Regions from separate parts of the Bradyrhizobium zhanjiangense genome, predicted to be linked through region 3. Evidence: predicted binding sites of a transcription regulator. Region 3 holds the regulator's gene; each other region holds the start of a gene.

Region 1 (7,830 bases), 1.2 Mb from region 3:
GACCGCGGCCGGGACCGTCGCCGAACAGGAATTCGATGAAGCCGCCGCCCATGTTCGAGTTGGAGGCGACGCGCACCGGCGCCGGCGGCACCTGCGGCGCATAGAGCACCGCGGGCGGATCGTTCGGCACGGTGTTATCGAAGGCGCTGGCGCTGTTTGCGCCGGCAATGAAGGTGCAAGCGCTGCCGAGCAGCGCGACAGACATTTTCTTGAACATCGACGTACTCTGTACTGTTTCGTCTAGATCACATGCGTCGGGGAAGGCGCCTGGCTGATCGACCGCCGCGACGTGGTCAATAAAAAGCAAAAGCCGTTTTGTTTGGTAAACGTATCAGGCGTTTGGATTCACCACGTCGTCAAGCGCGGGCCAATTTGGCGATCAGCGTTTATTTTCGATGAACGCAGCGCGGCCATGGTTAATCGCTTCTTTGCGCGCCGTCGCGCGACGCCGCACGACAGTTCCGGCTGTGAACTTCGTGTTAAATCGCTTCTGCCTACAAAGACGCGTGAATGAGGTGGGGGGAGTATCCTGATGGCTGTTCACCGCAAGCGTTTTCGCGTCGAAGATATCGCCGGTGGCGAGATGCCGATTCTTGACGTAACCGAAGAAGCAATCCCGATGCATAGCGAGATCATGGCCGAGCTGCGCGCGATCCGCGCACAGATGGCGAAGGGCACTGTGCCCTTGTCCGGCAGCGCAGCCATGGCGGCGATCGACGCCTCCACCGCCCACGAGCTGTCGGAAGCTCGTACCATGCTCGAGACCTACCGGGCGCAGATCGAGCAGTGCGAGAAGCTGAAGGTCGAGCTCGACCTCATCCACGACGCCATCGACCGCACCAAGCGCGAGATCGCGACGCTGCACGGCAAGAGCTTCGACGGCGGCGAGATGGCCAAGGTCACTGGCGAGCTCGGCGCGGTCGTCGGCGGCACCGAGCAGGCGACGCAGCAAATCCTCGAAGCCGCCGAGTCGATCGACCAGGCGGCCAGCGCGATGTCCAAGGTGCAATCGGCCGATCAGCAGAAGCGGCTCGCCGACGACATCCAGGAACGCGTCATCTCAATTTTCGAAGCCTGCAACTTCCAGGATCTGACCGGCCAGCGCATCAGCAAGGTCATGACCACGATGAAGTTCATCGAGCAGCACATCAATGCGATGATGGAGATCTGGGGCGGCGTCGACGCGATCAAGGCCCATGTGCCGGCGCCTGTCGACAACCGCAGCGATGACGAAAAGCTCCTCAACGGCCCGAAACTCGCCGGCGACGTCGGCCATGCCTCGCAGGACGACATCGACGCGCTGTTCGACTGAGCGGACTTGTCATTCTGAAAAACAAAACGCCGGCGCAAGCCGGCGTTTTTTTGTTTGCCGTCATTGCGAGCGTAGCGAAGCAATCCAGACCGTCACCGTGGAAAGACTCTGGATTGCTTCGCTACCGCTCGCAATGACGCGTGGTTAGGCCGGAATCCCGATCACGCCCTCGGCGCGCAGCGGACGTAGACCATGTTGCCGTAGCGGGTGGCGGCGTCCTTGTCGATGAAGCGGGTGATCAGCACGCGGCCATCGAAGGAGATGATCTCGCGGTCCTGCTCGCCCGGCGTCGGGCCGGCGGGGCCGATGTAGTTCTTGCCGCTCGGCGAGCCCTTCAGCCGCAGCTCCTGCGGGGTCGCCTGGTCGGCCAGATGCATGATCACGCCGCCGGAGGAGCCGGCGGTGATCACATAGGGATTTTTGCACTGCGCCCGGGCGGCAGCCTCGGTGCGGGCGCGGTCGGCCGGGTTCTGGAACGAGGCGAGACCCCAGCGGCCGACGATCTCGTCGGAGCGGATCGTCGCGGGCATTTCCGGGCCGGTGCCCGGCTCAGCCTCGGGCGGCGGCGAAGACGACGAGAAGGACGGCAGGCTCATGCCGCCGCCGCAGGCGCCCAGCAATAGCGCCAGACAAGACGCGGCGGCCAGATTGGCAACCGTGCGCGCGCGAGCTGAACTGATCATGGCATTCCCCCGAACAAGACCATGGCCGCACCCCTCCCGCAGCCAAGCGCAAAACCGCCGCTGGAGCAATGCCGTCGTTTGATACGCCGGCGCCCCGAACGAGTTTCCAATGCCACCATCCTATATCCGCCTCACCAATCGCTTAACCACCTTTGCTTGACAGGATCGCGGCCAAGCCATATTTCCGGGCGCACTATTAGCACTCGGAAAGCCCGATTGCTAAGCGTGCCGTTCGATCCTCGGGAAGAGGGTGGACGGAAGCGCCGCCCCAACCCACTTCCACTACTTCCGAAGCGAGCCTCCAAAGGGAAACGTCATGGCTAAATCCAAATTTCGTCCGCTGCATGACCGTGTCGTGGTCAAACGTATCGACGCCGAGGAAAAGTCCAAGGGCGGCATCATCATTCCCGACACCGCCAAGGAAAAGCCCTCCCAGGGCGAAATCGTCGCCGTCGGCCCGGGCGGCCGCGACGAGACCGGCAAGCTGATCCCGATCGACCTCAAGGTCGGCGACCGCGTGCTGTTCGGCAAATGGTCGGGCACCGAGGTCAAGATCGAGAACGAAGAGCTCCTGATCATGAAGGAGTCGGACATCATGGGCGTGCTGGCCTAAGGCCATCCGTCTGAACGGCCGCTGAATGCCATGCCCGGATCGCGCGATCCGGGCATCCATCATTCCGCCGGGTTCGACTTGCGGACCCGGGATTGGCGCAACACAAGCGGCAGATACATCACGAAACACGAGGGATTGCAGAAATGGCTGCCAAAGACGTCAAGTTTTCCGGAGACGCGCGCGATCGCATGCTGCGCGGCGTCGACGTTCTCGCCAACGCCGTCAAGGTGACGCTCGGCCCGAAGGGCCGCAACGTCGTCATCGAGAAGAGCTTCGGCGCACCCCGCATCACCAAGGACGGCGTCACCGTCGCCAAGGAGATCGAGCTCGAGGACAAGTTCGAGAACATGGGCGCCCAGATGGTGCGAGAGGTCGCCTCCAAGACCAACGACCTCGCCGGCGACGGCACCACCACCGCGACCGTGCTGGCCCAGGCCATCGTGCGCGAAGGCGCCAAGGCGGTTGCCGCCGGCATGAACCCGATGGATCTCAAGCGCGGCATCGACTCCGCGGTTGCGGCCGTGGTCAAGGACATCGAAAAGCGCGCCAAGCCGGTCGCCGCCTCCTCCGAAGTCGCCCAGGTCGGCACCATCTCGGCCAACGGCGATGCCGCCATCGGCAAGATGATCGCCCAGGCGATGCAGAAGGTCGGCAACGAGGGCGTCATCACCGTCGAGGAGAACAAGTCGCTCGACACCGAGGTCGACATCGTCGAGGGCATGAAGTTCGACCGCGGCTATCTCAGCCCCTACTTCGTCACCAATGCCGAGAAGATGACCGCCGAGCTCGAGGACGCCTATATCCTCCTGCACGAGAAGAAGCTCTCGGGCCTGCAGGCCATGCTGCCGGTGCTCGAAGCCGTGGTGCAGTCGGGCAAGCCGCTCGTCATCGTCGCCGAGGACGTCGAGGGCGAGGCGCTCGCCACCCTGGTGGTCAACCGCCTGCGGGGCGGCCTCAAGGTCGCCGCCGTCAAGGCGCCTGGCTTCGGTGACCGCCGCAAGGCCATGCTCGAGGACATCGCGATTCTCACTGGTGGCCAGCTCATCTCCGAAGAGCTCGGCATCAAGCTCGAGAACGTCACGGTGAAGATGCTCGGTCGCGCCAAGAAGGTGGTGATCGACAAGGAGAACACCACGATCGTCAACGGTGCCGGCAAGAAGCCCGACATCGAGGCCCGCGTCGGCCAGATCAAGGCGCAGATCGAGGAGACCACCTCGGACTACGACCGTGAGAAGCTTCAGGAGCGCCTCGCCAAGCTCGCCGGCGGCGTCGCGGTAATCCGCGTCGGCGGTGCGACCGAGATCGAGGTCAAGGAGAAGAAGGACCGCGTCGAGGACGCCCTCAACGCCACCCGCGCCGCGGTGCAGGAAGGCATCGTGCCCGGCGGCGGCGTCGCGCTGCTGCGCGCCAAGAAGGCGGTCGGCCGCCTGTCCAACGACAATGCCGACGTCCAGGCCGGCATCAACATCGTGCTGAAGGCGCTGGAAGCCCCGATCCGCCAGATCTCCGAGAACGCCGGCGTGGAAGGCTCGATCGTCGTCGGCAAGATCCTGGAGAACAAGTCCGAGACCTTCGGCTTCGACGCCCAGAACGAGGACTATGTCGACATGGTCGAGAAGGGCATCATCGATCCCGCCAAGGTGGTGCGCACCGCGCTCCAGGACGCCTCCTCCGTGGCCGGCCTCTTGGTGACCACCGAAGCCATGGTCGCCGAAATGCCGAAGAAGGAAGCTCCGCCCGCCATGCCGGCCGGCGGCGGCATGGGCGGCTTCTAAGGCCCATCCTCACCCTCCAGTGTTACGAAGGCCGCCTCCGGGCGGCCTTCTTTTTTGCCGACCCTGCCCCTCCGCTTTCCGATTCAACCGGCGGCCAAAACCCACTACGGTGGCCCCGATTCTGATTGCTCGAGGATTTCGTCGATGCGCGCGCTTCCGGTTTGTTCGACAGCCCTTTTGGTGGCCCTACTCGCCGCCTCGCCCGAGATCGCTTCCGCCCAGATGAAGCTGTCGCCGAAGGCCACTACGCCCGGCGGCGTCGAGACGCGCTATTTCACCTCGATCGACGGGCTGATGGACGGCAATGCCGACGTGATCCTGAAGGAGACGCGCCAGGGCAAGACGGTCACGGCGGCCGTGCTCGACGTCTGCTATCCCGTCGCGAAGAATTCCGACCGGAAGGACCGCTTCGTCGTCAATCTCCAGGTTGCGGGCCAGAACCTGACGGGCACGACGCAGAGCCTCGGCGCGAAGGCGCCGGTCAGCGTCAAGCTGCTGCGCAAGCAGGCCGGGGACACGTTCGAGTTCCGCGGCCAGATCACGATCGGCCAGACCGTGACCGAGGTCACCTCGCCCGACAATTCCGATCTCAGCGAGAAGGAATTCCTCGACAACCAGACCTCCGATGACGGCATCACGCCGCAGCCGAAGGATTTCACCGACGTCTCGCCGGAGGCGATCGCGGTCAAGGTCAAGCTCGATGCCGCGACCGACTTCCTGAAGAGCCTGAAGGGCCAGGAGGTTGAGGTGACGCTGGCCAGCCTCAATGTCGGCTGCGACGCGCTGCGCGCCGGTGAGCAGACCATCAACATGTCGGTCGATCCGGAGCGCGCGGGGGCGCTGCTGGCAAAGTTCAAGGCGATGCCCGGCGTCACCGCCGCGGGCTGGACCGCGGGCATGACCGAGATGGACCGCACCATCCGCTTCCCCGCCGCCGACTGGCGCGATGGCGACAAGATCAACCGCGACAAGCTCGCGACCGCGGTTGCGGGCGTGCTGAGCAGGACGCTGGCGGCAAAGCCGGTGTCGCAAAGCTTCAACCCGGCGACCGGCAAGCTCAAGCTGGTGTTCAAGCGGCCGAACCAGGATCATCCGGCGCTCGAGCTCACCGACACGATCGAGGTCGCAGGGCTCGTCTCGCCCGACAAGCCCGGCACCACGGACAAGCTGATGCTGTGGATCGGCAGCCCCGCGACCACGACAGCTGATGAAAGTAGCGGCGCCAAGCTTAACCTCTCGGACGACGCTTCGGCCGACGAGGAAGGCGATCTGCCCGACGACAACGGCTCGGTCGAGGCACTCGCCAAGGAACTGAAGGGCCAGCGCTGGGACGCCGACAAGTCGGTGTGGAAGTAGGCGCCGCTATCGTGCCCCGGACGCAGCGCTGTAGCGCTGCAGAGCCGGGGCCCAGAGGCCACGAGTTCGATAACCGGTAGAATCTGGGTCCCGGCTCTGCGGCGCCTCGCTTACGCGACGCGCCTTGTCCGGGACACGAGAGCAGATCTAATTCCCGTTCACGCGAAAGCGCAGCGGCTTGGGGCCGATCAGCGTCAGCACGTCGCCCTGGCGTTTCCAAGTCTCGACGCTGCCGAGCGCTCCGACCAGCTCATCGTCGGCCTGGGCCTTGGCCTGCGGACAGGAACGATCCTGGATCTGCCCGGGAACGAAGATCACGGTGTTGCCGGCGACCGAGAACTGGCCCTTGCCGCCCTTGCACCAGAGCTCCAGCACGACCTCGCCATTGTCGCCGATCTCGATGTTCGGTATCCGCTTCGAGCCGGGCTGTGGCAGCGCTTCCAGCGTCATTTCGGTGCCGAAGGGGAACCCGTCCTCGGCACGCGCGAGCGTGGACATCGCGAGCATGGCAACTGCCGCACACACCAACCGCTTGAACGAAACCATGAGACCTCTCGACCGACCTGACTTGCCGCACCTTCTATAAGACGGCAGCGTTCTTGAGAAGGTTCGCCCATGGCGGATGTCGATGCAAAAATCCCCGCGAGGCGAGCCTCGCGGGGATTGGCATCGCAGCCTGGCGTCGACCGCTACTTCAGCACCAGCGCCGTAAACGGCCAGACATAGGCCTGCAACGTCACGAGCACGCCGACGAGGCAGGCCAGCACGATCGAGTGCCGGAACACGAAGCGCAGGATGGTGCCCTCGTGGCCGTACCAATTGGTGGCGGTGGAGGCGACGACGATCGATTGCGCGTCGATCATCTTGCCCATCACGCCGCCGGAGGAGTTCGCCGCAGCCATCAGGACCGGCGACAGGCCGAGCTGCTCGGAGGTGATCTTCTGCAGGTTTCCGAACAGCACGTTTGAGGCGGTGTCCGATCCCGTCAGCGCGACACCCAGCCAGCCAAGCAGCGTGCCGAAGAAGGGATAGAGCACGCCGGTGGCCGCGAAGGCGAGGCCCAGCGTCGCGTCGACGCCGGACAAGCGCGTCAAGGTGCCGATCGCGAGCATCGCGGAGATCGTGATCAGCGAGATCGCGCACAGCCGGATGGTGCGGCCGTACTCGGTCACGAGTTTGACGGGACCGACGCCCATCAGGAAGCCGGAGATGATCGCCGCGATCAGCATGCCCGTGCCAGTGAAGGACAGGTAGGTGAAGCTGAACACCGCGCCTTCCGGCGTCGGTTTCGCCGCCACCGGCGGCATCTTGTTGATCATCTTGTCGAGCTCGGGAACCGCGTAGTTGAAGGTGAAGATCGAGTTCGCCCAGGTCTTGAACCAGCCGCTGCCCCACAGCAGCATCACGACGCAGACGATGATCCACGGCAAGAGCGCGCTCCAAAGCTCCGCTTGCGTGAGCGGAGTTTTGTCGAGCGGCTTCGCCGGCGCCATGGTCGCATGCGACTCGTCGTGTCCACGCAGCTCCGGCGACAGCCAGAGCTGCCTCGGCTGCCACACCTTCAGAAACAGGATGAGGGCGCCCATCGAGATCAGCGATGCCCCGATGTCGACGATCCAGGGATTGATGTGATTCGAGATCACATATTGCGGTATTGCAAACGACACGCCCGTGACGAGGATCGCCGGCCAGACGTCCTTCATGCCCCTCCAGCCCGCGAACGCCCACACCACCCAGAACGGCACGATCAGCGAGAAGAACGGCAATTGCCGGCCGACCATCGCACCCAAGATATACGGGTCGAGCCCGGTGACCGAGGCAAGGCCCTGGATCGGCGTGCCCAGCGCGCCATAGGCGACCGGCGCGGTGTTGGCGATCAGCGACAGGCCGGAGGCTGCGAGCGGCGAGAAGCCGAGCCCGATCAACACCGCGCCGGTGATCGCGACCGGCGTGCCGAAGCCCGAGGCACCCTCGAAGAAGGCACCGAACGAGAACGCCACCAGCAACAGTTGCAAACGCCGGTCCTCGGTGACGCCGCCGATCGCGCGCTTCAGCAGTTCGAATTTTCCGCACCCTACCGTCACCTGATAG
Region 2 (7,830 bases), 1.2 Mb from region 3:
GATCGATCGGGCCTCCGTCGGCCCAGATCTTCTCGTTCCAAGACTCGCAGAGCAACTTGTCGGCCTCGCGGATCGGCGCCTCGCCTTCTGCCCGGCGCTCTTCGGAGCTTCGCGCCAAGACCGTCGTCATCGCTCGCGACTTCGACAGCTCTTTCGCGAGAGCCTTGCGGTCTCCTCCGGAGAGAGGCGTTGGATGATAGCGAGGAGCCATCTGTATAACCTAGCGTCAGACGGCGCCGGCGCAGCTACTCGAACGAAGGCCAGCAACCGTCTTCCTCATGGAGGCCGGTGCGCTCCGTGCAGGTGTTGTTCAATAGACGCTGGCCGACCTCTCGCCAGATTGCGTCTGCCCCGTAGAAGCGAGTGGCGTCTGCCTTCTGAATTTCCACGATCCGCACACGTGACGGCTGATCTCAGACAGCTTGTGCGCCTGGATCGGCTTTTCGGCGCGAACGGCACCGCCGCGCGCGTCCCCGAGGAGCGATGCCCAGTACGCAGCCGGCAAGTCGTCGGCTGGACCGACGGCCGGCGTGGAAGGGGTTTTTTTGCCGACGGCAGGGGCATTGGCCAGCTTCTGGATCTGTTTCATGGTCGGAAAGCGCCAACTAGCGGGTCGGTTGGTCATGGCCAGAATAGAACATAACAAGAACAAAAGGTCGAGTCTGCTTCTCAGAAAAATGCTTCCGTCCGCCTGGCCGTCTGTCGGAACTGGTCGCGGTCGTTCGCCTTGAATCCGAGCCGCCTAAACCGGAGTTCTGCGTACCATGGCCCCGCGCGCCAACTGGAAAGGCTTTTTGAGGCTCTCCCCGGTCACCTGTCCGCAGGCTCTGACTGCTGCGGCCCAGCGCGCGATAGGGTGGTTCGACCGGACGCCGCGATGACCTTCACGATCGGCATCATCTCGGATACGCACGGCCTGCTTAGGCCGGAGGCTCTTCGCTTGCTGGCCCAAGTCGACCACATCATTCACGGCGGCGACATCGGCGATCCCGAGATCGTCACCGCGCTGCGGAGAATTGCCCCCGTCACGGCGATCAGAGGGAACGTGGACACGGGCGAGTGGGCCACCGAATTTGCCGAAACCGAGTTCGTGCGGCTCGCGGGACGGCTGTTCTACGTTCTGCACGACCTCAACACCCTGCAGATCGATCCCGGAGCCGAGGGTATCGATGTCATTGTTTCCGGCCACTCCCACGTGCCGAAGATCAACACCGTAGACGGCTTGCTCTACGTGAATCCCGGCAGTGCCGGGCGCCGGCGCTTCCAGCTGCCGATCACGCTTGCGAGCCTCGAAGTCACGCCCGTCGGACTGAAACCGATCATCCACGATCTTGAAGTCGGATAGGCCGCGCCGCGCACGTCCGGGCAGGCGAAGCTTTCGGCGCCATCTTGGCCGCCAAGCTATAAGCCGCATCCATGGGCAGCGTCAGATGGGCAGATCGAGCTGAGGTTCGACATCGTCGTTCCCCAGCGCTTGCAACGAGGACAGTGACACGCCCAGCAGGCGCACCGACTTCGGGAAGGGCATATCGGCCTGCAGCAGGGCGATCGCCAAGCTCTCCAAGTCGTCCCGGCTCGACACGACCGTCGCGACCGACCGGCTCCGCGTGATGATCTCGAAATCGGAGAACTTGACTTTGAGCGTCACGGTCCGTCCCCGGTTGCCGGTGCTCTCGCAGTGGCGCCAGACTTTGTCGATCAGTGGCCGGAGTTCGGCGGCCATCCAACCGTGCTCCTCGCATTCGCGGATGGCGCCGGCGTCGCTCAGCGCCAAAATGGCCCAGCCACCCAGGGTCCGTATTGCCGGTCATCTCTCCTTCGTCATCAGCATAGAGATCACTCCTGCCGGGACGAATCCTTCCGCCCCTTCGCTCGTTCCGGGCGGTTAGCACGTGGCAGGGATTCGCAATCGGCAGGGCTTCAGCTTGTCCACCTGTTCCGTTGACCGATTGGCGTGGGCCCCTCATCGGGATTTGTCCGAGGCGGCCCTGTCCTCACCGCGGTTGGGCTCTCCGCGGGGCAGCGTCGTCGTGTCGCCAGGAGCACGTCGCAAAGGCGAGGGGATTGAGGGTGGTTTCGTGCTGTCCTTCTTTGAGAAGTTGCCGCCGTGCCTGGTGGGGATCGAGGCTTGCGCATCATCCCATTATTGGTCCCGTGAGTTGCAGGCGTTGGGACATACGGTGCGACTGATGCCTCCGGCCTATGTGAAGCCGTACGTCAAGCGGCAAAAGAACGACACCACCGACGCGGAGGCGATTTGCGAGGCGGTCACGAGACCCAACATGCGGTTCGTGCCGACCAAGACGGTCGAGCAAGGCAGCCTTTGATCTTGGCTTACGTTGATGCTTTCGCATCCGGTCGCCTCTCAACGAGACCGTTGCCGACGCACTGCAGCACCGTTTCGCCTTTTGGTTGCGCAAACGGAACTGGCGCGAACGATTCCACTATCGGGCCTCGACTTCGACTCGCGCTTTTGCAACGTGGTCGCTTCGAGATAGAAGTCGTCGCCGGGACGTACTGCGTTGGGTAGCCGCAGCTCATCATAGTCCAACCCGGCAATGGCACGGACTTGAGGCTGTAATTCGTTAGTTAGCGAGATGAAGATCGCGAACGTGTGTGCAGCAGATGCCGACAGTCCTCCAAAAACGGAACGAGCAGCGGCTGCCTCATCGATATGGAAGGACCTCCTCAAACCGCTTGGCGAACTGAATGATTTCTTCCTTGGAGACAGAATAGGGTCAAGCCTTCTGGCTGTCACCGACCTCGACGTCTTCAAAATATCCGCTGGTCATTGGTCAAATCCTCTACGCACGGGCTGACGAAAGGACTGCATAAGCTGACTTTGGGGACTATAGCCCAGCGCCGGTCAAAATCATCACTCCCCTCTGTCTTCGCCTTGTATTCGTGAGCAATCGGGTTGAGCTTTTTTAGCCTGCCGTAGGTCGGCTTTTGTGGAAGCGATCGTCGCCGAGAAGAGACGTAGTTTATGCAGAAAGGTCCGGTATCGCTACCGGGCCTTTCTTCTTTCGAAGCGCTCAATAGTCGGGATTAGAAGTCCATACCACCCATGCCACCGCCCGGGGGCATCGCGGGGCCGGAAGCGGCCTTCTTCGGCAGCTCGGCGACCATGGCTTCGGTGGTGATCAAGAGTGCCGCCACGGAGGAGGCGTTCTGGATCGCCACGCGCACGACCTTGGTCGGGTCGATGATGCCCTTGGAGACCAGGTTGCCGTATTCGCCGGTCTGCGCGTCGAAGCCGAAGCCGTACTGATCCTTCTCCAGCACCTTTCCGACGATGACGGAGCCGTCCTCACCGGCATTGATTGCGATCTGGCGAGCGGGAGCCGACAGCGCCTTGCGCACGATCTCGACGCCGGTCTTCTGGTCGTCGTTTTTGGTGCGGATGCCCTTGAGATGCTCGGAGGCACGGAGCAGGGCGACGCCGCCGCCCGGCAGAATGCCTTCCTCGACAGCGGCGCGGGTCGCATGCATCGCGTCATCAACGCGATCCTTGCGCTCCTTCACCTCGACCTCGGTCGCGCCGCCGACACGGATCACCGCGACGCCGCCTGCGAGCTTGGCCTGACGCTCCTGCAGCTTCTCACGGTCGTAGTCTGAGGTGGTCTCCTCGATCTGCGCCTTGATCTGCGCGACGCGCGCCTCGATGTCGACCTTCTTGCCGGCGCCGTTGACGATCGTGGTGTTCTCCTTGTCGATCATCACCTTCTTGGCGCGACCGAGCATGTTGAGCGTGACGTTCTCGAGCTTGATGCCGAGATCTTCCGAGATCGCCTGGCCGCCGGTCAGGATCGCGATGTCCTGCAGCATGGCCTTGCGGCGATCGCCGAAGCCCGGAGCCTTGACCGCCGCGACCTTCAGGCCGCCGCGCAGGCGGTTCACGACCAGGGTCGCGAGCGCCTCGCCCTCGACGTCCTCGGCGATGATCACTAGCGGCTTGCCGGTTTGCACGATGGCTTCCAGCAGCGGCAGTAGCTCGTTCAATGAGGAGAGCTTCTTCTCGTATATCAGGATGTAAGCGTCCTCCATCTCAGCGCGCATCTTGTCGGCGTTGGTGACGAAGTAGGGCGAGATGTAGCCGCGGTCGAACTGCATGCCCTCAACGACGTCGAGCTCGGTCTCCAGCGACTTGGCTTCCTCGACGGTGATGACACCCTCGTTGCCGACCTTCTTCATGGCGTCGGCGAGGAACTTGCCGATCTCGGCGTCGCCGTTGGCCGAAATGGTGCCGACCTGGGCGATCTCCTCGTTCGAGGTGACCTTCTTGGAGTTCTTCTCGAGGTCCGCGACGACGGCCTCGACGGCGAGGTCGATGCCGCGCTTGAGGTCCATCGGGTTCATGCCGGCGGCAACCGCCTTGGCGCCCTCGCGCACGATCGCGGCTGCGAGCACGGTCGCGGTGGTGGTGCCGTCGCCGGCCGCGTCAGCGGACTTGGAGGCGACCTCGCGCACCATCTGCGCCCCCATGTTCTCGAACTTGTCCTCGAGCTCGATCTCCTTGGCGACGGCGACGCCGTCCTTGGTGATGCGGGGAGCGCCGAACGACTTGTCGAGCACGACGTTGCGGCCTTTCGGGCCGAGCGTGACCCTCACCGCATTGGCGAGGATGTCGACGCCGCGCAGCATGCGGTCGCGAGAGTCGACGCCGAATTTGACTTCTTTGGCTGACATATCTGGATTTCCCTGAGTTGAGCCGCTCTTACCTTTGAGGCGACGCCCGCTGGCGCTCCTCGGTGCGAGCGGTGGATTAGGCTGCCTTCTTCTTGGATGAGGTGTCGGTGAGAACGCCCATGATGTCGCTCTCCTTCATGGTCACCAGCTCCTGGCCGTCGATCTTGATCTCGGTGCCCGACCACTTGCCGAACAGCACGCGGTCGCCGATCTGCACGTCGATCGGGATCAGCTTGCCGTTCTCATCGCGGCCGCCAGGGCCGACGGCGACGACTTCGCCCTGGGAGGGCTTTTCCTTGGCGGTGTCGGGAATGATGATGCCGCCAGCGGACTTCTCCTCAGCTTCGATGCGCTTGACCACGACGCGGTCGTGAAGCGGACGGAATTTCATGCAATCCTCCTTGATTTTTTTGAATATTCTTGCGTTGGCAGTCGCAATGAGCGAGTGCTAACCGCCCTCACATATGCCAGTGACACAGGGGCGCAAGAGGTTCGACCCCACGATGTTTGACTGCAACTGGGTTCTCGAGAGGGATGCTGGCGGCGATCACTAAGCAAGCGAATTAACTGCTGCTAGCTGTGAGTCCGAATCTGGCCCGTGGCTGACTTCCGTTCTTGCCTCGCGGTGTCCGCTTTCGAGAGTGAGCGGACGTCATCGTTGACTTGGCCGTGGGCGGCCCTTGACCCAACTGAGACATGTGCGCCGCAGGATTGTTACGAACTGACATTCCTTGGTCAGGCTATGCTCACGGCTCGAAAACCAAGCGAGTTCCCGTGTACGTGCGTAAGAGCTTCGTCGGCATCGCAGCCCGTGCGATTTCGTAAAAGGGTTCGCCCGTACAATGCAGGGAATCACGTAAGTCGGATTGATTTCCTGCAGTGCCTTGACGGTACCCCGGACGTAGTCCTCTTGATAGGGCGCGAGATGAAAGCCCCCGATCACCACATGAAATCTTTCCACACCGGAGGCGCAGTCCACTCGCGTGCGCAGAAGCATCCTTCGCCGCCGACAAACAACGGTAGTTTGGGCTTTAGCTTGCCACTATGCTCCTGCAAGAAGCCGACGAGGCCGCCAAAGTGGTCCTGGTGCCCATGGCTGAGCACAAGTGCGTCGATGGCCGCAGGATCAATGCCAAGCAGGTTCGCGTTGTTGAGAAGGGCCTCCGGCGTGAACCCGAAATCAACCAGGATATTGCGCGTCTCGTCGCCGCGTCGCGACTCGACCTGCATCGCAAGGCCGAATTCGCTGACTAACGTTCTGCGCGGCGGCTTGTCGCTGAGGCCCCAGCCAAAGTTCTGGACGTCGAGGTTGGGTAGCTTTCTGCTCGGGGCGACAGCGAACTGATAGCTATCGATCACTATCCGGACTGCCACGCGGTCAAGCTCCGGCAATGATCCAGTAACGGCCTCCGCCCTGACCGGCTTCGAGCCACCGAGGAGTGTGGCAAGTATCACGCTTAAGACACTTGCGCCTCCGCCGCAGACAAATTCTCGCCGCCCAACCTCGTCGCAGAAGAACTGCGGCCGAGCCGCCTGAGGACCTCCTTGTGATAGCGCGATTGGAGCTGAGGTGTAATCGATAGCCATTGCTACCAAAGCAGTAACCGATCAGGAGCATCCGGATCATCAGCTCGGGATCGATCGAAGGTCGACCGATGCTGCTGTAGAAAGGCGCCAGGTCCCGCCGGACCTGTTCAAGATCGACAAACCTGTCAATCAACCGCAGCAAGTGATCAGTCGGGATATGTCTTTCGAGCGAGAACTCATAGAACAAGTGGCCTGTTCGACTTGCCGATGCCCCATCATGATCTTCAGCCCTGCCAATTAGACAGACTGAATCACTGATATCTCTGCGTCGCAACAGCCGCCTTTTTCAACAGAATCGGCCCCTAGCCGAACAAGGCTGAGCCTATTGTGATGTCGGCTATCGGCGGTAGACCGGAGGCGGGGCCGCGCTTGCTCCGACCGCCGCTCATGCCTCAGGCACCCCAGCCATACGCATGCCTTCGCAGATGCGCTCGCGTCCAGCGAGATATGCCGCATTGTCGTTTGAGGCGGTGGTGCGCAAGCGGCGAATAGTGAAAGTCGGGTTGAGCGCGAGTCCAGCATTCACGGCGGCCTGTGCCTGATCTCGCTTGCCGAGCAGCGCGAGCGCTGCAGCCAGCTGAAAATGAGCAAGGGCGTGATTTCGATTTGCCTCCAGACACCGCTGCAGCCAAGCGATTGCTTCCGCATCGGCACCGATCTGCAACTTGGCGATGCCAATAAACTGCATCCAGCGAAAGGCGCCGGTATCACGAGGAGAAAGGCGGAATGCTTCGTTGACGTGCGCCTCGGTTTCCGCGCCAAGACCAAGAAAATATTTCCCCAAGCCGATGCAGGCGTGAGCTTCGGCCAAATTGCGATCAAGCGTCAATGCTTGTTCACATTCGCGAATGCCCTGAGCTGGACGGTTCGTAACCATTTGGACGACGCCCAGAAACAGATGGGCCAGAGCATGCCTCGGGGCCATCGACAAGGCCTTGGTCAGTGCAGCCTCGGCCGCTGCGAGGAGAGCGTCGCGATTATCAGCCATGGAGGTCGAAGCACAAGTCACGTCGACCCTTCCTGTTCCGACCAGCGCATCAACATTGGCGGGCTCAAGCGCCAAGGCACGCTCGTAAAACCGCCGTCCTTGCATCATATACTCGGACGTCATCCCCTTGTTGAGACAAGCCTCCCCCTGAAAAAACAAATCCAATGCGTCCGGGTTGAGCGAACGCTCGGCTCTCCGGGCCTCAGCCTCAATAAGTTGAGTATTCAATGTGTTGGCCAATCTCGATACGATTTCGTCTTGCATATCGAAAAGATCAGCGACGAGTTCGTCGAAGCGTTCGGCCCAAAGGTAATTGCCGGTCTCTGCGTCGATCAGTTGCACATTCACCCGCAGCCGGTTGCCGCCTCGCTGCACCGATCCCTCCAGCACGTAGCGGACGTTCAACTCGCGGCCGATCTGTTTGAGGTCGACCGCTTTGCCTTTGTACGTGAATGCGGTGTGTCGGCCGATCACGAATGAGCCTGAGATGCGCGACAAGTCGGTCGTAAGGCTCTCGGTCACACCATCGACGAAGTAGTCTTGCTCGGAATTATCGCTGAGGTTGA
Region 3 (7,830 bases):
TACCGCGCGGCGGCCAGACCAGCGTGCCGTCGACGCGCGCCTCGACCTGTTCGAGATGATCGTCGGGCCAGGCGACGCAGAGCGCGGAGACGAAATGTGCGGTGCGCTTCGCCGGAATCGTCGCGCCGCGCTCCTGGAGCAGGCGCTCGATCTGTGCCATCGCCACTGCGAAGTCTTTGTTTGGCCCGGCCCAGCGCGCGGAGAAAATGCCGGGCGCGCCGTCGAGCGCGTCGACCACGATGCCGGAATCATCGGCGAAGGACGGGAGCTTGCTTGCCCGCGCCGCCGCGATCGCCTTGATCGCGGCATTGCTGCGGAAATCATTGCCGGTCTCTTCGGGCTCGCTCAGGCCGAGATCTCCGGCCGACACCGCCTCGATGCCGTACGGGGCAAGCAGCTCCCGCATCTCGGCGAGCTTGCCGGGATTGTGGGTGGCGATGACGAGCTTGTCCGTGATTCGGCGGTGCATGGCCTATTGACTACGCTACCGCCAGTTTCTGCAAGTCTACCAGACGCGCGACGCCCTTGCGCGCCAGCGCCATCAACGCCAGGAACTCGGTTTCGGTGAACGGCTCGCGTTCCGCGGTGCCCTGCACCTCGATGAGGCGGCCGTCGCCGGTCATGACGAAATTGGCGTCGGTCTCGGCTTCCGAATCCTCGGCGTAGTCGAGATCGAGCACCGGCGTGCCGTTGTAGATGCCGCAGGAGATCGCGGCGACGTTGTCGCGCAGCACGTTGGTCTTGATCATGTTGCGCGCCTTCATCCAGTTGATGCAATCGGCAAGCGCGACCCAGGCGCCGGTGATCGAGGCCGTGCGGGTGCCGCCGTCGGCCTGGAGCACGTCGCAATCGACCGTGATCTGGCGCTCACCGAGCGCTTCCAGATCGACGATGGTGCGAAGCGAGCGGCCGATCAGGCGCTGGATCTCGACGGTGCGGCCGCTCTGCTTGCCGGCGGAGGCCTCGCGGCGGGTGCGTTCGGAGGTTGCGCGCGGCAGCATGCCGTATTCGGCGGTGACCCAGCCGCGGCCCTGGCCCTTCAGCCACGGCGGCAGGCGGTCTTCCAGCGTGGCGGTGACCAGCACATGGGTGTCGCCGAATTTCACCAGGCACGAGCCTTCCGCATATTTGACCACGCCGCGCTCCAGCGTCACGGGGCGCAATTCGTCGGGCGCACGGCGGCTTGGCCGCATGGGAAATCCTCCAAAACTCACGGGAAAGGCTGTTCGCGGTGCTTGTAGGAGGGGCGAGGGTAGGCGGCAAGGTTTTTTCACCCCCTGATTTCGAGCCTGTAAACGCCACGCTTGTCAGAAGCGCCCGGGATGGACAAATTATGAGTATCTGAGAGGAGTTACCGTCTGTGGCCCATCACGATCCGATCCATCTGATCGCGCCGCGCGCAGGCCTCGCCCAGCTCAACGAGCGTTCCCGCGACATCTTTCGTCAAATTGTCGAAAGCTATCTCGCGACCGGCGAGCCGATGGGCTCGCGCAATATCTCGCGCCTGATCGCGATGCCGCTGTCGCCGGCCTCCGTGCGGAATGTCATGGCCGATCTGGAACAGCTCGGCCTGATCTATGCGCCCCATACCTCCGCCGGCCGGCTGCCGACGGAACTCGGTCTGCGCTTCTTCGTCGATGCCTTGATGCAGGTCGGCGACCTCAACGAGGCCGAACGGCGATCCATTCAGAGCCAGCTCTCTTCCGTCGGCGAGGCGCAATCGGTCGAGGCGGCGCTGGACCAGGCCCTGATGCGGCTGTCGGGCCTGACCCGTGCCGCCGCAGTCGTGCTGACGCCGAAATCCAATGCGCGGCTCAAGCACATCGAATTCGTCCGCCTGGAACCGGAGAAGGCGCTGGTGATCCTGGTCGGCGAGGATGGCCAGGTCGAAAACCGTGTGCTGACGCTGCCGCCCGGAGTTCCCTCCTCGGCGCTGACCGAAGCCGGCAATTTCCTCAATGCGCGGATCCGCGGCCGCACGCTGGCCGAGGCGCGGCTCGAGCTCGAGACCGCGCTCGGGGAGGCCCGCGCCGAGCTCGATCAGCTGACGCAAAAGGTGATCTCGGCTGGCATCGCAAGCTGGTCCGGCGGGGAGAACGAGGACCGCCAGCTCATCGTCCGCGGTCACGCCAATCTTCTGGAGGATCTGCACGCGCTGGAGGATCTGGAGCGGGTGCGCCTGTTGTTCGACGATCTCGAGACCAAGCGCGGCGTCATCGACCTGCTCGGCCGGGCCGAGACCGCCGAAGGCGTGCGAATTTTCATCGGGAGCGAGAACAAGCTGTTCTCGCTGTCGGGTTCCTCCACCATCATCTCGCCCTATCGGGATGCCGCCGGCCATATCGTCGGCGTTCTCGGCGTGATCGGCCCGACGCGGCTGAATTATGCCCGCGTGATCCCGACGGTGGACTACGCCGCCCGCATCGTCAGTCGCCTTTTGGGGGGCTGACCGGCGTTTCCTCCGATCACAGGCGCTTGATTTTCGTAAGCTTAGGCACGATATCCGGGCCAACAATCCCCTGAGACGAGTTCGAGAATAGGCCGATGACCGATCAAGACCGGCAACCCGAAGACACGACCGCGCCGACCGGCGAGCCCGTGGTGTCGAAGCCTTACATCATGCCCGACGATCCCGAGCCTGGTTCGGTCGAGACGCTGCAGAAGGAAGCCGCCGAGGCGCGCGACCGCATGCTGCGGACGCTGGCCGAGATGGAGAACTTGCGCAAGCGCACCACCAAGGAAGTCGCCGACGCCCGCCTCTACGGCATCACCGGCTTTGCCCGCGACGTGCTCGACATCGCCGACAACCTCCAGCGCGCGCTCGATGCCGTTCCGGCCGAGGCGCGTGCCGCGGCCGATCCCGGCCTGATCTCGTTGATCGAGGGCGTCGAGCTCACTGAGCGCTCGCTGCTCAACGCGCTGGAAAAGCATGGCGTGAAGAAGTTCGATCCGCAGGGCCAGAAGTTCGACCCGAATTTCCAGCAGGCGATGTTCGAGGTGCCCGATGCGTCGGTGCCGTCGGGCACCGTAGTGCAGGTCGTGCAGGCCGGCTACACCATCGGCGAACGCGTGCTGCGTCCCGCCCTGGTCGGTGTCGCCAAGGGCGGCGCGAAGGCTGCGGCCGCGGCCAACAACAATGAGTCGAGCGGCGCGACGAATTGAGTCTCACGGCTTCGCCGTCATTCCGGGTTCGACGCTTCGCATCGCCCCGGAATGACGGTGCGAAACTCTTACGCGCTCACCGCGATATCGGCAGACTGAATCCGCTTCACGCCGGCCTTGGCCATATCGGCCCAGGCCTTTGCCAGCGAGCCCTGCGTGTCGATGCCGCGGCAGGCGTCCTCCACCACATAGACGTCGAAGCCCGCCTTGCGCGCATCGAGCGCGGTCCAGGCGACGCAGAAATCGGTCGCGAGGCCAGCGACGAAGACGCGCTTGATCTTGCGGCCCTTCAGGTATCCGGCAAGGCCCGTCGAGGTCTTGCCGTCGGCTTCGAGGAAGGCCGAGTAGCTGTCGACGTCCCTGTGAAAACCCTTGCGGATGATGAGTTCGGCGTGCGGGATCGCAAGGTCCTTCGACAGCGCCGCACCGTCGGTGCCCTGCACGCAATGGTCCGGCCACAGCACCTGCTTGCCGTAGGGAAGATCGACGGTCTCGAACGGCTTCTTGCCGGAATGCACCGACGCGAACGAGATGTGGCCGGGCGTGTGCCAGTCCTGCGTCATCACCACGTTCGCAAACGCTTTCGCGATCTTGTTGATGACCGGCACCACCTGCTCGCCTTCCTTCACCGCGAGGCTGCCGCCGGGCAGGAAGCAGTTCTGCACGTCGATCACGAGCAGGGCGGAGGCCTCGTCCGGCTTGATTGACGCGGCCGCAAACAGCGCGGTTGGAGCGAGGCCCGCGAGCGCGGTAGTCGCAAGCGCCGCCAACATGTGTCGCCGATCCAGCATCGTTCGTCTCCCCTCCAGGATGATCCACGGGAAGAAAGCCTAGTTCCGTTCGCATACGAACAGAAGCCCGAAAATGCAGCCGATATTGGTGAGTGGTTGGGCTTGGTCGGCGGGTTCGCTTAACCTCTCCCGCTTGCGGGAGAGGTCGCTGCGCTCGCAGAGCGCGGCGGGTGAGGGCTCTGTCCACGTCGAGAGTGTCCCCTTGCGGAGACACCCTCTCCCCAACCCTCCCCCGCCAGCCGGGGAGGAAGCGCATCCAGTTTGTGGATGCGACTACCCCTTCGGCTGGATGCCGTCGCGCACGGCGCGGAAGCGGGTGAAGGCGGCTTGCCACTGGTCGCGCGGGGCGCTGGCGATGATGCGCAGCGAGGCGCCGCCGGTCGAGAAGCGGATCCACTGCACCACGGTCACCGGCGTCTTGTCCTTGCCGCTGACGCCGTCGATCCGGGTCTCGAAGCCCTGCTGGCCGTTGATGCGGATCGGCTCGGACATGGTGACGCGCGACTCGCGTACGCCGGGAATCTGCAGCGCCGCCTCCTGCGCAAAGCGGGCGCGGTCGTCGGCCTGCTGCGGGGTGGCACCGATCAGGCCGAGGATCATGAACGGCTTCGACTCATAGCCTGCGCTCTCGTTGCCGTCGGCCAGGATGATGCTCGCGCCCGGCGCCAGCGTGCGGATGTCCTTGAAGTCGGCGAGATCGGTGATCTTGAACGGCATCAGCGCGATCTGCTCTTCGGCCGAGACCTGCTTGCGGGTCACAGTGCTCGCAAACATCTGCCGCACCGCTTCATCGGTGTAGATCTTGGTCGCATTCTCCGGGATCTGCACCGCGACATAGCCGGAGAAGCCGGCGCCCGGCACGATCATCGAATAGCGCCTCACCGGAGTGTCGCCGGCCTTGCCGCTTTCGGTGGTGAAATAGGCAAGGCCCGCGGGGGTCTCGATCTTGTCCTGCTTGACGCCGTTCGCACCGGCCGGATTGGAATTGAAGGCGCTCACGACCTCGCCATAGGCCGCAGGCGGCAGCTCGGTGATCAGCACCTTGACGCTGCCGTCCTCGCTCTCGAAGCCCGGAAAGGTTTTTGCCGTGTTGAGGCCGACCAGCGGCACCATTCCGAGGCGCAGGCCAGGCGGGTAAACGGCGTCGGCAGCAAGGGCCGGAAGCGCCGAGGCGACGAGGAGGGCGAACGCGGCGAGGAGGCGGATCAGCTTCATGGGCACTCTGATTGGTTCACATTGAGGCCGTTCGATGGTCGGCCATTGGGCCGCTTTGTCGCGCGGAGCAGCTGCGCTGCGGTTGCCGGCCGGACCGCCTTTTAGCGGGTTTGGCCTTGCCGCAACAGGGTGGGGCGGACTGCGATAGCGGGGGCTTGCCGAGGCCTGAACCTGTTAATATTTCCTCACCCGCAAGGGCGGTTGAGCCCGGATATGATCTTCCAAAACCCGATGTTTTCGCGGCCGAAACTTGCGTTCGGTCCTTGCGGGCCCCTCTCCCCCTCCTATATGAGCCTCAATCATCGCAATATCGCGGATGTTTGATCTTAGGGGGTTTCGGTCGGGTGCCTTCTGGGCCCAGCCAACCTGCCGCAAAAGGAAGGATATCAGGACCATGGGAAAGGTCATTGGGATCGACCTCGGCACCACGAACTCGTGCGTCGCCGTAATGGATGGCAAGAACGCCAAAGTCATCGAGAATTCCGAGGGCATGCGCACGACGCCTTCGATCGTCGCCGTCACGGATGACGGCGAGCGCCTCGTCGGCCAGCCGGCCAAGCGCCAGGCCGTCACCAATCCCGAGCGCACCTTCTTCGCAGTGAAGCGCCTCATCGGCCGCCGCTACGACGACCCGATGGTCGAGAAGGACAAGAAGCTCGTTCCGTACAAGATCGTGAAGGCTTCCAACGGCGACGCCTGGGTCGAGGCCGACGGCCAGACCTACTCGCCCTCGCAGGTCTCGGCGTTCATCTTGCAGAAGATGAAGGAGACCGCGGAAGCTCATCTGGGCCAGAAGGTCGACCAGGCCGTCATCACCGTTCCCGCCTACTTCAACGACGCCCAGCGCCAGGCGACCAAGGACGCCGGCAAGATCGCGGGCCTCGAAGTGCTGCGCATCATCAACGAGCCGACCGCGGCCGCGCTTGCCTATGGCCTCGACAAGACCAAGGCCGGTACCATCGCGGTCTACGACCTCGGCGGCGGCACGTTCGATATCTCCATTCTCGAGATCGGTGACGGCGTGTTCGAGGTGAAGTCGACCAACGGCGACACCTTCCTCGGCGGCGAAGATTTCGACATGCGCCTGGTCGGCTATCTCGCCGACGAGTTCCAGAAGGAGCAGGGCATCAATCTGCGCAACGACAAGCTCGCCTTGCAGCGCCTGAAGGAAGCCGCTGAAAAGGCCAAGATCGAGCTGTCCTCGACGACGCAGACCGAGATCAACCTGCCCTTCATCACCGCGGACCAAACCGGCCCGAAGCATCTGACGATGAAGCTCACCCGCGCCAAGTTCGAGGCGCTGGTCGACGACCTCGTGCAGAAAACCATCGAGCCCTGCCGCAAGGCGCTGAAGGACGCCGGCGTCACCGCCGGTGAAATCGGCGAGGTGGTGCTGGTCGGCGGCATGACCCGCATGCCGAAGGTCCAGGAGGTTGTGAAGCAGCTGTTCGGCAAGGAGCCGCACAAGGGCGTCAACCCGGACGAAGTCGTGGCGATTGGTGCCGCGATCCAGGCCGGCGTGCTCCAGGGCGACGTCAAGGACGTGCTGCTGCTCGACGTGACCCCGCTGTCGCTGGGCATCGAGACGCTGGGCGGCGTGTTCACCCGCATCATCGACCGCAACACCACGATCCCGACCAAGAAGAGCCAGGTGTTCTCGACGGCTGAAGACAATCAGAATGCCGTCACCATCCGCGTCTTCCAGGGCGAGCGTGAAATGGCGGCCGACAACAAGATGCTCGGCCAGTTCGATCTGATGGGCATTCCGCCGGCTCCGCGCGGCATGCCGCAGATCGAGGTGACCTTCGACATCGACGCCAACGGCATCGTCAACGTCTCGGCCAAGGACAAGGCGACCGGCAAGGAGCAGCAGATCCGGATCCAGGCCTCGGGCGGCCTGTCGGAAGCCGACATCGAGAAGATGGTCAAGGACGCCGAGGCCAATGCGGCGGCCGACAAGAAGCGCCGCGAGGCGGTCGATGCCAAGAACCATGCGGACGCGCTGGTGCATTCCACCGAGAAGGCCCTCGCCGAGCACGGTTCGAAGGTCTCCGAGACCGAGCGCCGCGCCATCGAGGATGCCGTCAGCGACCTCAAGGAGGCGCTGAAGGGCGACGATGCCGAGGCGATCAAGGCCAAGACCAACACCCTGGCCCAGGCCTCGATGAAGCTCGGCGAAGCCATGTACAAGCAGCAGGCCGAGGCCGACGCCAAGAAGGACGCGGCCAAGGACGACGTCGTCGACGCGGAATTCACCGAGGTCGACGACGAGAAGAACAACAAGAAGTCCGCTTAAACCCCAAGAGGGTGACGATGCGGACGGCTTGGACCACAGACGCGCTAAAGGCCTCCTCCCTCGCGGGGGAGGCCAACGTGTCGGGACGGGCGGGCAAGACGCCTGTTACGATCAATCAATTCCCAGCCGTTATGCTCAATGTTGCTACGCTGCCCTCTGCCGCGACGCGCAAGGCCGCCTATATCAAGGCTGCCTATGTCGTCGCGCAGCGGCATCGTTTCGCCCCGACTTGATTCGCGATTGGATAGACCGAGTCCAACATGTCCACGTCCACCAAGCGCTGCTACTACGAGACCCTCGAAGTCGACCGCGACGCTGACGAATCCAAGCTGAAATCGTCGTTCCGCAAGCTGGCGATGAAATTCC
Region 4 (7,830 bases), 3.6 Mb from region 3:
ATGGATGCCAAGGCGGTCGGCGATGCCGTTGCCTACATGGCAAGCCTGCCGCTCGATGCCAACGTGCTGACCATGACGGTCATGGCGACCAAGATGCCGTTCGTGGGGCGGGGGTAATTTAAAGAACGCGGCGCCTCCCCAATCGTCATTGCGAGCGCAGCGAAGCAATCCAGACTGTCGCCGCGACAAGATTCTGGATTGCTTCGTCGCAAGGGCTCCTCGCAATGACGCGTGGAAGGAGCGGAGCCCGCCCTACTCCAAGCTCTCCACCCGACGCAGGCTCGGGAACAGCTTCATCCACAAGAGCGCCACTGCGACCGTGCAGACGCCGCCGAGCACGGCGGCGGGCATGGCGCCGAACAGGGCGGCGGTGAGCCCGCTCTCGAACTGGCCGAGCTGGTTCGAGGCGTTGATGAAGAGGAAGTTCACCGCGCCGACCCGGCCGCGCATCTCGTCGGGCGTCGACAGCTGCACCAGCGAGAAGCGGATCACGACGCTGATCGTGTCGGCCGCGCCCAGGACGGCGAGCGCAAGCACCGACAGCCACATCCAGGACGACAGCGCGAACACGATCGTGGCGACGCCGAACACGATCACGGCCTGGAACATGCGCAGGCCCACATGCCGCGAAATGGCGTGACGCGCCAGCACCATGGTCATCAAGAGCGCGCCGACCGCAGGTGCCGCACGCAGCACGCCAAGCCCGACCGGCCCGGTCTGGAGGATGTCGCGGGCATAGATCGGCAACAGCGCGGTGACGCCGCCGAACAGCACCGCGAACAGATCAAGCGAGATGGTGCCGAGGATCGCAGGATTGCCGCGGATGAAGCGGACGCCCGCAAAGACATTGTCCGAGCTCGTCCCCTCCTTGGCGACCGCCTGCGGGCGCGGGCGGATGAAGCCGGTCAGGATCATCCCAAGGATCCAGAACAGCACCATTACGGCATAGGCAAGATGTGGCGCCACCGCATAGGCAAAGCCGCCGAGCGCCGGACCCGTGATGGTCGCGACCTGCGCCGCGCCACTGGAGACCGCGGTGGCGCGCTGGAGCGAGCCTTGCGGCGCGATCAGCGGCAACAGCGCCGCCGTGGTCGGGCTCTCGAAAGCGCCGGCGATGCCGAGCACGAAGGTCGCGACGAAGATCTGCACCTCGCCGACGGCGCCAAGATAGGTGATAAGGGCCAGGTAGAGTGCGGTCGCCGCTTCCACGAGCTGGCAGAGCTGGACGACGCGCTTGCGCTCGTAGCGATCGGCGGCGTGTCCAGCGGCGAACACGAGCAGCGCGGTCGGCAGGAACTGGACCAGGCCGACCATGCCGAGATCGAAGGCCGAGGCGGTGAGATCGTAGATCTGCCAGCCGATCGCGACCGCCGCGATCTGGCTGGAAAAGCGCGACAGGCTGCGCGAGAGCAGGAAAAACAGGAAGGCGCGGTGGGCGAGGAGCGCGCGGGCACTGACCGGCCGACTGGCTGGTATCGGCTGCTCTGGCATCGCCTCTTGGATCGTCTCTTGGGTCACCCTCGGACCATCTGCCCCCTGGTTCTCGACGTGCCCCGCGTGACTGAGGCGGACCGGCTTGTCAACAGCGGGACGCCTCCCGCATGTGCCGGCATTGCCTTTGCACCGCAGGCGCGGCCATAATCATTGGGGCTTTGGGGACATCATGCTGCGCTTGCAATCGGCACTCGGCATTTTCGCATTGCTGCTGATCGCCTTCGCGTTGGCAGAAAATCGGCGCGCCGTCTCGCTGCGACAGGCGGCGATCGGCCTCGTCGCCACCTTCGCGACCGCCATCGTCCTCCTGAAGCTGCCGATCGTCGCGCGCGCCTTCGGCGCCATCAACGACGCGGTCGGTGCGATCTCCGCGGCCTCGCGCGCCGGCTCCTCGTTCGTGTTCGGCTATGTCGGTGGTGGCCCCCTGCCCTTTGACGTGAAGGTGCCGGGTGCCGATTTCATCCTGGCGTTCCAGGCGCTCCCGATCGTGCTGGTGATGAGCGTGCTGACGACGCTGCTGTTCTATTGGCGCGTGCTACCGCCGATCGTGCGGAGCATGGCTTGGCTGCTGGAGCGCACATTAGGCGTCGGCGGCGCGGTCGGGCTTTCCACCGCCGCCAACATCTTCCTCGGCATGGTCGAGGCACCGCTGTTCGTGCGGCCGTATCTGAAACAGATGACGCGCAGCGAATTGTTCCTGGTGATGACCGGCGGCATGGCCGGCATCGCCGGCACGGTGCTGGTGCTCTATGCGACGCTCCTCGCTCCCCTTATCCCCGATGCCGCTGCGCATTTCGTCATCGCCTCCGTGCTGGGCGCGCCGGCCGCGATCCTCGTCAGCCTGATCATGGTGCCCGAGACCTCAGACAGGCGCACCGGCGGCGCGCTGGAAAACCCCGAGATGGAGGTCTCCGGGACGATGGACGCGATCGTGAAAGGGACGAGTGCGGGGATTGAGCTGCTGATCAACATCGTTGCGATGCTGCTGGTGCTGGTGGCGCTGGTCTATCTCGTCAACGCCATCCTCGGCCTGCTGCCTAATATCGGCGGCGCCCCAATCTCACTGCAACGGCTGCTGGGTCTGGTGATGGCGCCGGTGTGCTGGCTGATGGGGCTGCCATGGGACCAGGCGGTCACCGCCGGCAGTCTGATGGGCACGAAAACCGTGCTCAACGAGCTGATCGCCTATGTCGACTTCTCGAAGCTACCACCCGATACGCTCGATCCGCGCTCGCGCCTGATCATGCTCTACGCGATGTGCGGCTTCGCCAATTTCGCCAGCCTCGGCATCATGATCGGCGGCCTCGGCGTCATGGCGCCAGAGCGACGTGAGGAGATCAACGCGCTCGGGCTGAAGTCGATCGTGTCGGGGACGCTGACGACGTGCCTGATGGGAGCGGTGGTGGGGGTGTTGACGTAGACTCTCTCCGCGTCATTGCGAGCGAAGCGAAGCAATCCAGAAATGTGTTCGCGGAGATAGTCTGGATTGCTTCGTCGCAAGAGCTCCTCGCAATGACGAGTGGAGAGAGTTGTGCGCTGTTCCTGATAGCGCCTACGCCTTCAACTCCACCGTCTTAAATTCCGCCGGCAGGATCACCTCCAGCAATTCCACGTCGTCCGAATAATCCAGAATCATGTGCTTGATCCTCGGCGGCTGGGTCCAGGCACTGCCTTCTTTCATCAAGGTCTCGCCCTGGCCGTCCATGTAGGTCTTCACCCAGCCCTTGAGCACGTAGACCATCTGGAAGTCGACGTCGTGATAGTGCAGCTTTGAGACCTCGGCCGGATTGCAGGGGCCTTGCAGGCGGATCACATGCGCTTGCGCGAGGCCGTGGGTCGCCTCGGCAATGCCGAGGTCGCGGTATTTGGCGTAGGCGCGCAGGCCGTCGGCTTTGAAGTCTTCCTCCCGGTGATGGCTGATCGCGATGCGCTGCTTAGGACGTGCGAGCTTCTTGGGTGCGGCAGTGCGGGCCTTCGCCTTCACCGCCTTGCGTGCCGAGGATCGCGCCGCTGCCTTGGCGCCGCTCCGCTTCTTCACCGCGGTCTTCGTTTCGGGTCTTGATGCCTTTTGCTTGGCCATTGTCTGCCTCCCTGATCTGAGCCGCGCCCCGCCGGACGGGTACAACCCGAAGGCAGATTATCCAGTCTTGGACGAGGCAGCAATTGCCGGGCTTAAAGCCAGTCACTCGACGACCCAATCGGTCCTATCTTGTCCCAAGCTGTCGTGGCGCGCGGCCATCGTCTCGTATTCGTTCTCACGCTGAATTAATCTCGCCGGGAGATTCTGGGGGAATTGATTCATGGGCAACGTAGGTCAGCGTGCATTTCAAAATGCCCGGCTTCAGAAACGGCAGAAGGCCGAAGTGTTGCCATTGCTCGGACACGCACTCCAGCTGCACAAGATGGGGCTTTTCCCCGAGGCCCAGGCGGCCTATCGCCAACTTCTGCAGCTCGCACCCAACCAATTCATCGCGCTGCATATGCTCGGCACTTTGGAGTCCGATGCCAAAAACTACCAGCAAGCCGAACTTCTGCTAAGCCGAGCGGTTGCCGTGGATCCGCGATCTGCCGAGGCTCATATGAGCCTAGGCGTTGCGCGAAACGGGGCTACGACGTCACGATGACGCACGCGAGAGCTATCGAAAGGCCCTCGCCTTGCGACCTAACTACGCCCTGGCCCTGTCCAATCTCGGCAACGCGAGCGTGGCCCTTGATCTCGTCCAGGAAGCGCTCGAGAGCTACGACAAGGCGCTCGCGATTAACGCCAACCTTGCCGAAGCCCACAACGGTCGGGGTTGGGCGCTCTGCCGTCAGCGCAACTATGACGAGGCCGTCGCAAGCCTGAACCGCGCGCTGTCGATCAAGCCTGACTATGCCTCAGCGCTCGCGAACCGCGCCATCGCGTTGCAAGAACTTCAGCGATTTGACGAAGCCCTGGCAGACGGCGATCGAGCAATCGCGCTGGCACCCGACGACGCGAATGGGTGGCTCGCACGGGCCAGTGTCCTGCTCCAGATCCAGCAAATTGCCCAGGCATCGCACGATTGCGAGAAGGCCCTCGCGATCGCTCCCGATTCCATTCAAGCTCACTCGGTGCTCGGCCTTTGTCTCGCCGGGCTAGGCCGGGTCGAGGAAGCCCTCGCCAGCTTCGACAGAGCCCTTGACATCCAGCCTGACCTCCAGAGCGCGATTTCCAACAAGATATTCACGCTCGATTTTGTACCGGACGCCAGCGTTGAGCAGCATCAGCAAGCGCGGCGAGTATGGTGGGAGCAGATCGGCGCGAAAATCGCTTTAGAAGCGGCGGGACCGCATGACAATGACCGCGATCTGGATCGCCGTCTGGTGCTTGGCTATGTCTCGTCGGATTTTAACGCGCATTCGGCCGCGTTCGTCTTCAAGCCAGTCCTGCAACACCATGACCGGGCGCAGTTCGAGATCGTGTGCTACTCTTGTTCGTCAAAGGTGGATGCGACGACCAGCGAATTTCAAGGGTTCGCCGATCGCTGGCGCGACGCCTCGCAATGGACCGACGATCGCCTCGCCGCTCAGATCCGCGCCGATGGCGTCGATATCCTGATCGATCTGTCCGGCCATACCAGAGGAAACCGGCTCGGCGTGTTCGCGCGCAAGCCGGCACCGATCCAGGTGCATGGTTGGGGCCACGGCACTGGCACGGGGCTGCCAACGATCGATTATTTGTTCTCGGACCCCGTCGCGATTCCTTTCGCGGTTCGGCATCTGTTTGCGGAGACCATTGTCGACCTGCCGTGCTTCGTGACGCTGGCACCACTGCCGGCCGGGATTGCTCGCGCGCCAATGCCGGCGCTCTCGAACGGCTTCGTCACACCGCATCAGCAAGATTTCGGATGAGGCGGTGGAAGTCTGGTCCAGGATTCTCGAGCGGGTGCCGGGTTCGCGACTTCTGATCAAGGATGTTGCACTGGACGATCAACTGGTCCGCGACAATCTGCTGGCGCGGTTTGCGGCTTGCCGATGCCGGCCGAACGCGTCGATCTGCTCGGAGCCACCTTGCGAAGCGAACATCTGGCATCGTTCAATCGCGTCGACATTGCGCTCGACATCTTCCCACAGAATGGCGGCGTCAGCACATTGGAGGCCTTGCAGATGGGGGTGCCCGTGGTGGCGAAGCTCGGGACCAGTCTGCCCAGCCGTGCCGGCGGCGCCATCCTCACCGCGCTTGGCCTGCCGAACTGGGTCGCGGATGGCAATGAGGCCTATATCGAAATCGCAGCTAGCGGGGCGGCGCAGATCGGCGACCTCGACAAGCTGCGCCGCGAACTGCCCGGACAGATCGACGCTGCGGCCGCCGGCAATCCTGCCTCATACGCGCGAGCGGTGGACGACGCCTATCGCGCGATGTGGAAACGCTATTGCAGCGGCGCCGGCTGATCTCTCCTCAATGCAGCCGGAACACGCCATCTACGGCGCGCAGCTCGGCCGGCTTGATCAGCTTGGAATGTGCCACCGTCACCGAGAACAGGGGCCCGTCGAGCTTCTCCTGCCAGAAGGCGAGGAAATCCTTCAGCGCCGGAAATTTCGGAAACATGTCGTAGTTCTGCCAGACGTAAGTCTGGAGCAGCGAGGGATGATCCGGCATCCGATAGAGAATTTGCGCCGTCGTCAGCCCGTAACCCAGCATCTGTTTCCGGAAATCCTCGGAAATGCCCCCACTCCGCAGTCCCATGCCAACCTCCTTTGCAGGAGCGCATTGAAGGGGGCGGCCTGGTCGGTGTGTGCTTGACGAGCCACCCGGTACTGATGCGCTCACATGAGCGAAATGTGACGCAAACTGACAATTCATCTCAAGCCCAAAAGTTTAACAAGCTGTTGAAATTCAATGCGTTAGCAGCAGACGCGGCTCCGTGCTAATATGGGCCTGGCGCACCGTTAACGATGGAAAAGAGATTCTGGCAGTCCGCGCTTCCGGGTGCTAATTTTTCTGCTAGAAGCCCTTGCCCCCGCAAAATTCCCGTCCTATTTCTGCCTCGCCCGTGCTAGCACTCGCGGGCAACGACTGCTAACCATCTAAAAATCCTCAACTCGTGCAATTGCTTAGGAGGACTGCATGAAATTCCGTCCGCTTCACGACCGCGTCGTGGTCAAGCGCATCGACGCAGAAGAGAAGACCGCTGGCGGCATCATCATTCCCGACACTGCCAAGGAAAAGCCCTCCCAGGGCGAAGTCATCGCCGTCGGCCCCGGTGGCCGCGACGAAGCCGGCAAGCTGATCCCGATCGACCTCAAGATCGGCGACCGCGTGCTGTTCGGCAAGTGGTCCGGCACCGAAGTCAAGATCGACGGCGAAGACCTGCTGATCATGAAGGAAAGCGACGTCATGGGCGTCCTCGACGTCCCCGCTTCCAAGAAGAAGGCGGCCTAAGAGCCCTCTTTCCCTCCAGTCAAACACCTCAAGGAAAATTCCAGATGGCAGCCAAAGAAGTCAAATTCTCGGTTGAAGCGCGCGACAAGATGTTGCGCGGCGTCGACGTCCTCGCCAATGCGGTGAAGGTCACGCTCGGTCCGAAGGGCCGCAACGTCGTGCTCGACAAGTCGTTCGGCGCTCCCCGCATCACCAAGGACGGCGTCACCGTCGCCAAGGAGATCGAGCTCGACGACAAGTTCGAGAACATGGGCGCCCAGATGGTGCGCGAAGTCGCCTCCAAGTCCGCTGACGCGGCCGGCGACGGCACCACCACCGCCACCGTGCTCGCTCAGGCGATCGTGAAGGAAGGCGCGAAGTCCGTTGCCGCCGGCATGAACCCGATGGACCTCAAGCGTGGTATCGACCTCGCGGTCGAAGCCGTGGTTGCGGACCTCCAGAAGAACTCCAAGAAGGTCACCTCGAACGACGAGATCGCCCAGGTCGGCACCATCTCGGCCAACGGCGACCAGGAGATCGGCAAGTTCCTCTCCGACGCCATGAAGAAGGTCGGCAACGAGGGTGTCATCACCGTCGAGGAAGCCAAGTCGCTCGAGACCGAGCTCGACGTCGTCGAGGGCATGCAGTTCGACCGCGGCTACATCTCGCCCTACTTCGTCACCAACGCCGACAAGATGCGCGTTGAGATGGACGACGCCTACATCCTCATCAACGAGAAGAAGCTCTCCTCGCTGAACGAGTTGCTGCCGCTGCTCGAGGCCGTGGTGCAGACCGGCAAGCCGCTGGTCATCGTCGCCGAGGACGTCGAAGGCGAAGCCCTCGCGACCCTGGTCGTGAACCGCCTCCGCGGTGGCCTCAAGGTCGCGGCCGTCAAGGCTCCGGGCTTCGGCGATCGCCGCAAGGCCATGCTGCAGGACATCGCGATCCTGACC

What was found. The regulator HrcA, encoded in region 3, represses chaperone genes, less so after heat shock. The targets are predictions, from matches to a motif close to GTTAGCACTCNCNNNNNGNGAGTGCTAAC.
Region 1: the regulator HrcA is predicted to act here: its motif matches at 2,191-2,219, upstream of XH85_RS07445 (co-chaperone GroES).
Region 2: the regulator HrcA is predicted to act here: its motif matches at 5,114-5,142, upstream of XH85_RS40495 (co-chaperone GroES).
Region 4: the regulator HrcA is predicted to act here: its motif matches at 6,512-6,540, upstream of XH85_RS18585 (co-chaperone GroES).

The regions. Positions count from the first base shown of each region.
Region 1 covers NZ_CP022221.1:1,565,399-1,573,228, reverse strand. Annotated here, with positions in the region: gene XH85_RS07460 (L,D-transpeptidase) at 1-217, opposite strand, end outside; gene XH85_RS07455 (protein phosphatase CheZ) at 533-1,312, shown strand; gene XH85_RS07450 (hypothetical protein) at 1,474-1,995, opposite strand; gene XH85_RS07445 (co-chaperone GroES) at 2,312-2,608, shown strand; gene groL (chaperonin GroEL) at 2,752-4,383, shown strand; gene XH85_RS07435 (hypothetical protein) at 4,528-5,739, shown strand; gene XH85_RS07430 (META domain-containing protein) at 5,887-6,285, opposite strand; gene XH85_RS07425 (L-lactate permease) at 6,429-7,830, opposite strand, start outside.
Region 2 covers NZ_CP022221.1:8,479,176-8,487,005, reverse strand. Annotated here, with positions in the region: gene XH85_RS47180 (hypothetical protein) at 1-211, opposite strand, end outside; gene XH85_RS40525 (hypothetical protein) at 311-589, opposite strand; partial or broken gene XH85_RS48205 (non-homologous end joining protein Ku) at 765-851, shown strand; gene XH85_RS40520 (metallophosphoesterase family protein) at 878-1,345, shown strand; partial or broken gene XH85_RS40515 (DinB/UmuC family translesion DNA polymerase) at 1,427-1,723, opposite strand; partial or broken gene XH85_RS40510 (IS110 family transposase) at 2,031-2,315, shown strand; gene XH85_RS48200 (MaoC/PaaZ C-terminal domain-containing protein) at 2,366-2,758, opposite strand; gene groL (chaperonin GroEL) at 3,049-4,689, opposite strand; gene XH85_RS40495 (co-chaperone GroES) at 4,766-5,080, opposite strand; gene XH85_RS47175 (MBL fold metallo-hydrolase) at 5,629-6,048, opposite strand; partial or broken gene XH85_RS40485 (transposase) at 6,266-6,495, opposite strand; gene XH85_RS40480 (adenylate/guanylate cyclase domain-containing protein) at 6,662-7,830, opposite strand, start outside.
Region 3 covers NZ_CP022221.1:356,972-364,801, reverse strand. Annotated here, with positions in the region: gene rdgB (RdgB/HAM1 family non-canonical purine NTP pyrophosphatase) at 1-469, opposite strand, end outside; gene rph (ribonuclease PH) at 480-1,193, opposite strand; gene hrcA (heat-inducible transcriptional repressor HrcA) at 1,361-2,449, shown strand; gene grpE (nucleotide exchange factor GrpE) at 2,545-3,162, shown strand; gene pncA (bifunctional nicotinamidase/pyrazinamidase) at 3,231-3,953, opposite strand; gene XH85_RS01735 (hypothetical protein) at 4,227-5,168, opposite strand; gene dnaK (molecular chaperone DnaK) at 5,563-7,464, shown strand; gene XH85_RS01725 (hypothetical protein) at 7,542-7,697, shown strand; gene dnaJ (molecular chaperone DnaJ) at 7,725-7,830, shown strand, end outside.
Region 4 covers NZ_CP022221.1:3,952,916-3,960,745, reverse strand. Annotated here, with positions in the region: gene XH85_RS18615 (SDR family oxidoreductase) at 1-117, shown strand, start outside; gene XH85_RS18610 (MFS transporter) at 253-1,491, opposite strand; gene XH85_RS18605 (NupC/NupG family nucleoside CNT transporter) at 1,664-2,914, shown strand; gene XH85_RS18600 (cupin domain-containing protein) at 3,047-3,574, opposite strand; gene XH85_RS48275 (tetratricopeptide repeat protein) at 3,795-4,118, shown strand; gene XH85_RS48270 (O-linked N-acetylglucosamine transferase, SPINDLY family protein) at 4,087-5,367, shown strand; gene XH85_RS48265 (O-linked N-acetylglucosamine transferase family protein) at 5,491-5,907, shown strand; gene XH85_RS18590 (usg protein) at 5,915-6,202, opposite strand; gene XH85_RS18585 (co-chaperone GroES) at 6,584-6,898, shown strand; gene groL (chaperonin GroEL) at 6,943-7,830, shown strand, end outside.